DNA from 2 places in the Cellvibrio sp. ATLC23 genome. Region 1 is predicted to be linked to the other one. Evidence: predicted binding sites of a transcription regulator. Region 1 holds the regulator's gene; the other holds the start of a gene.

What was found. The regulator FNR, encoded in region 1, switches genes on or off when oxygen is low (the NO sensors DNR and NnrR bind a similar motif). The targets are predictions, from matches to a motif close to TTGATNNNNATCAA.
Region 2: a site for FNR is predicted at 1,363-1,376, ahead of ccoN (cytochrome-c oxidase, cbb3-type subunit I). Genes of this name have one in related genera too.

The regions. Positions count from the first base shown of each region.
Region 1 is NZ_JBXUOS010000001.1:583,878-586,086, reverse strand. It holds gene AC2CG4_RS02375 (acyl-[ACP]--phospholipid O-acyltransferase) at 1-579, shown strand, start outside; gene fnr (fumarate/nitrate reduction transcriptional regulator Fnr) at 731-1,489, shown strand; gene AC2CG4_RS02365 (DUF4202 domain-containing protein) at 1,524-2,117, shown strand; gene AC2CG4_RS02360 (SirB2 family protein) at 2,166-2,209, shown strand, end outside.
Region 2 is NZ_JBXUOS010000014.1:39,555-41,763, forward strand. It holds gene ccoN (cytochrome-c oxidase, cbb3-type subunit I) at 1-1,201, opposite strand, end outside; gene AC2CG4_RS18450 (argininosuccinate synthase) at 1,484-2,209, opposite strand, start outside.

The DNA.
Region 1 (2,209 bases):
CCCCTGCCCGGCTCCAGCTGCATGATTGTTGACCCTGTGACATTTCAAGAACTGCCCACCGGTGAAGCAGGCATGATTTTAATTGGCGGTGCGCAAGTGATGGTGGGCTACTTAAATAATCCGGAAAAAACGGCCAGCGCCATAAAAGAAATACAGGATATGCGTTGGTATGTGACTGGTGATAAAGGTGTAATTGATCAGGATGGTTTCCTATTCATTCAGGATCGCTATTCGCGTTTTGCCAAAATTGGCGGCGAGATGGTGAGTTTAACACTGGTGGAAAGCGCCTTGAAAAAAGCGATCAACAACGATGCGATCGATGTCATTGTAGTGGCCATCGAAGATGCGAAAAAAGGCGAACGCCTAATCGCCATCACCAATGCCGACGTGGCAAAAGATGAAATTCGCACCGAGGTGTTAAAACAGGGCTTAAACGCACTCGCTATTCCCAGCGACTGGATGCTGATCGAAGCCATGCCGCTGCTTGGCTCAGGTAAAACGGACTTTAGTTTGGCGAAAGCCATGGCGAAGGAGTGGATTCAAACAGAGAACGCTTCATCACTCGCGTTGGCTGACTAATCTTTCATCAAGGGTGCGCGCACAGCCACTGAGCATACCCTTGATGTAAATCAACTATTTACCCCTCATGGCAAAGCTGCAACAATCGCTTAATCTACCTATCCCCGCCCAATCCACTTGAGGGATAAGGGTCCCTTGAGGTTTCTGTGTTATGACTATGAATCACACAATCGTAAAATCCCAGGATTCCAACTGCCCACACGATAAAAAAGTAAGCTGCGGCAACTGTCGATTAAATACTATCTGCTTGCCTATTAGCTTGCACATTGATGATATAGACCGGCTCAACAGTATTATTCAGCGCGGTAAACCTCTACAAAAAGGCGATTATCTGTATCGCGCTAATGATCTCTTTGATTCGGTTTATGCAATCCGCTCTGGCGCTGTTAAGGCTATTACCATTAACGATAACGGCGTAGAACAAGTCACTGGATTCTATTTGCCAGGTGAAATTGTGGGTATGGATGGCATTGGCGACAATCGTTATACCAATTCCGTTATTGCGCTCGAAACAGCATCCGTGTGCGAAATCCCGTTTAATCGCATGGAAGAATTAAGCTTGCAGATTCCTAATCTACAGCGGCATTTTTTTCAATTAATGAGCCGCGAAATCACTCAGGATCAACAGATCATTACGCTGCTCAGCAAAAGTAGCGCAGAAGAGCGAATTGCCGCATTACTCTTAAGCATCTCTAGCCGCAATAGCCGTCGTCAATTATCCGCCAATGCGTTTCGCTTACCCATGTCGCGCACCGACATTGGCAATTATTTAGGTCTGACCATAGAAACCGTCAGCCGCATCTTCACTCGCCTGCAAAAACAAGATGTGATTGCAGTAGATAAAAAAGAAATTGTAATTAATGACATGGATAAGCTGCGCAGTATCGCCAATGGCGAATCTGGCAACTAAAACAGAACAAAAAAACTATTCACGAGCCCCCCTAATGACCAACCAAAACCGATTAGAAAAAACTCTCGCCGCATTTGATGCCGCCAATTTACAGGACCCCAATACCGAGATTGTCGATGGGAAAGCCGTTGCCAAAGAATGGATTTATGCACAGCGCATGAGTGCGCAATTGCATCGTTTTTGTGAGGCGCCATCGGAAGCACTGCAACTCGCCGCGCGCAGCCAGCATATCTGTCGCTGGAAAAGTCCGCGCAGTGATTACCCGATGGATCGCAGTGGCTATAAAAAATGGCGCTTGGATTTGGCGCAGCTGCACGGAGAAATCGCCGGTGCAATCATGGCCCAGGAAGGTTACGACACAAGCATGATTGAGCGCGTGAAAGATTTACTGCTGAAACGCAGCCTAAAACGAGACAATGAAGTGCAAGCACTGGAGGATGTTATCTGCTTGGTATTTATTGAATTTTATTTGGAAGACTTTGCCAGTAAACATGACGAAGAAAAACTTATCGATATCATTCGCAAAACCTGGAACAAAATGTCTGACAAAGGCCACACAGCCGCATTAAAACTGCCCCTGTCCGATGCTATGCTTGCGTTGGTTGGGAAAGCGCTGGCTGCAGCCTGAGCACACTGATTAGCGCCCCCACTTAATATAGATAAAAAGGAAAACCTCATGTATTTAGCACTTAAACACCTTCACCTCACTTTTGTAGCCTT
Region 2 (2,209 bases), on a different contig from region 1:
AAAGTACAGTACCGACGGTTGCCAGCCAAAAGTGCAAATTAATCAGTTTTACACTGTACATTTCTTCGCGGTTAAACAGTTTTGGCAGCATATGGTAGAGCGCGCCGATAGAAATCATCGCCACCCAACCCAGAGCACCTGAGTGCACATGACCCACAGTCCAGTCGGTGTTGTGCGATAAGGCATTTACGTTTTTGATGGCCATCATCGGGCCCTCAAAGGTAGACATACCATAGAAAGAAAGAGCAACGACAAGGAAACGCAAGGTAGGGTCGGTGCGCAGCTTATGCCAGGCTCCTGACAGAGTCATAATCCCGTTGATCATACCGCCCCAGCTTGGCGCGAGCAGAATTAAGGACATCACCATACCCAACGACTGGGTCCAATCCGGCAATGCGGAATAATGCAAGTGGTGCGAGCCCGCCCAAATGTACAGTGAGATCAGCGCCCAGAAGTGAACGATAGATAATTGATAAGAGTAAACCGGGCGGCCAGCTTGCTTGGGTACAAAGTAGTACATCATGCCGAGGAAACCTGCGGTGAGGAAAAAACCTACCGCGTTGTGACCATACCACCACTGCACCATCGCATCAGCGGCACCCGCATAGGCGGAATAAGATTTGGTTAGAGTAACGGGAATCGCGGCACTGTTAACGATGTGCAGCACCGCTACGGTCACAATAAAACCGCCGTAGAACCAGTTGGCCACATAAATATGCGAGGTTTTACGCTTAACGATAGTGCCAAAGAACACAATCGCGTAAGAGATCCACACCAGTGCTAACAAAATATCGATTGGCCATTCCAGCTCGGCGTACTCTTTTGCCGAGGTCATGCCCAGAGGCAAGGTGATTGCTGCCAAAACGATAACAGCCTGCCAGCCCCAGAAGGTGAATGGAACTAACCAACCACCAAACAATGTAGTCTGACAGGTGCGCTGAACCACGTAATAAGAGGTAGCAAAAAGCGCACAACCGCCGAATGCAAAAATAACTGCGTTAGTGTGCAACGGACGCAAGCGACCGAAGCTGGTGTATGGTTGAAGCAGATCATTGAGACCCGGCCAAACCAATTGAGAAGCGATAAGAACACCAATTCCCATCCCAAATATGCCCCAAACAATGGTCATAATGGAGAATTTGCGCACTATATCGAAGTCGTATGCCGGAGGATCTCCAGCTACTACCGCATGACTACCCATAGGACTTTCCTATTACTTAAAAGAAAATGAAAACTTTTTGTCTCTGTCAGCGCTATTTATCGCCCGGACTTACACGGCAATTTGACAACCCTATAACCCTACTTTTGGTGCGGCATTCTGCCTGATGAGCGGCAGTTTGTCTCACCCTTGTCGATGTAGGATTGATATTTATCAAATTATTTATGCGCTCTTTACCGCGAACGCAGCGACTTTGATCAATAGAACAACAATGGGCTACTAATCTGTGAGCCGCCCCTTGAACAGGGGCGGTTTTTTCATACCTTACTTGAGAATACGGCCTTTGTTTGCAGCAATACGCATGCGCAAGGCATTTAGTTTAATAAAGCCTTCCGCGTCTTTTTGGTTGTATGCGCCAGCATCATCCTCAAAGGTTGCAACCTTTTCATCGAACAAACTGTCAGCCGAGCGACGACCAACTACATGTACCGCACCTTTGTAAAGCTTCACGCGAACTTCACCATTCACATACTCTTGCGATTCATCGATCATGGTTTGCATCATCTTACGCTCGGGACTCCACCAGAAGCCGTTGTAAATCATCTCGGCATACTTGGGCATCAGGCTATCTTTCAAATGCGCCACTTCACGATCCAAGGTGATGGACTCAATCGCACGGTGCGCGCGCAGCATAATGGTACCGCCAGGAGTTTCGTAGCAACCGCGAGACTTCATGCCTACAAAGCGGTTTTCAACAATATCCAAACGACCAACACCATTCTCGCCACCCACTTTATTCAAATAGGTCAGCACGGTAGCCGGTGACATGCGCTCGCCATTAATCGCTACCACATCGCCCTTCTCATAGGTCAGGTCAAGATAGGTTGGCTGATCAGGGGCGGCTTCAGGCGAAACACTCCAGCGCCACATATCATCTTCTGCTTCAGTCCATGGGTTTTCCAACACACCACCTTCATAGGAGATATGCAGCAGGTTGGCATCCATAGAGTAAGGCGACTTTTTCTTTTTGTTGAAATCAACCGGAATATT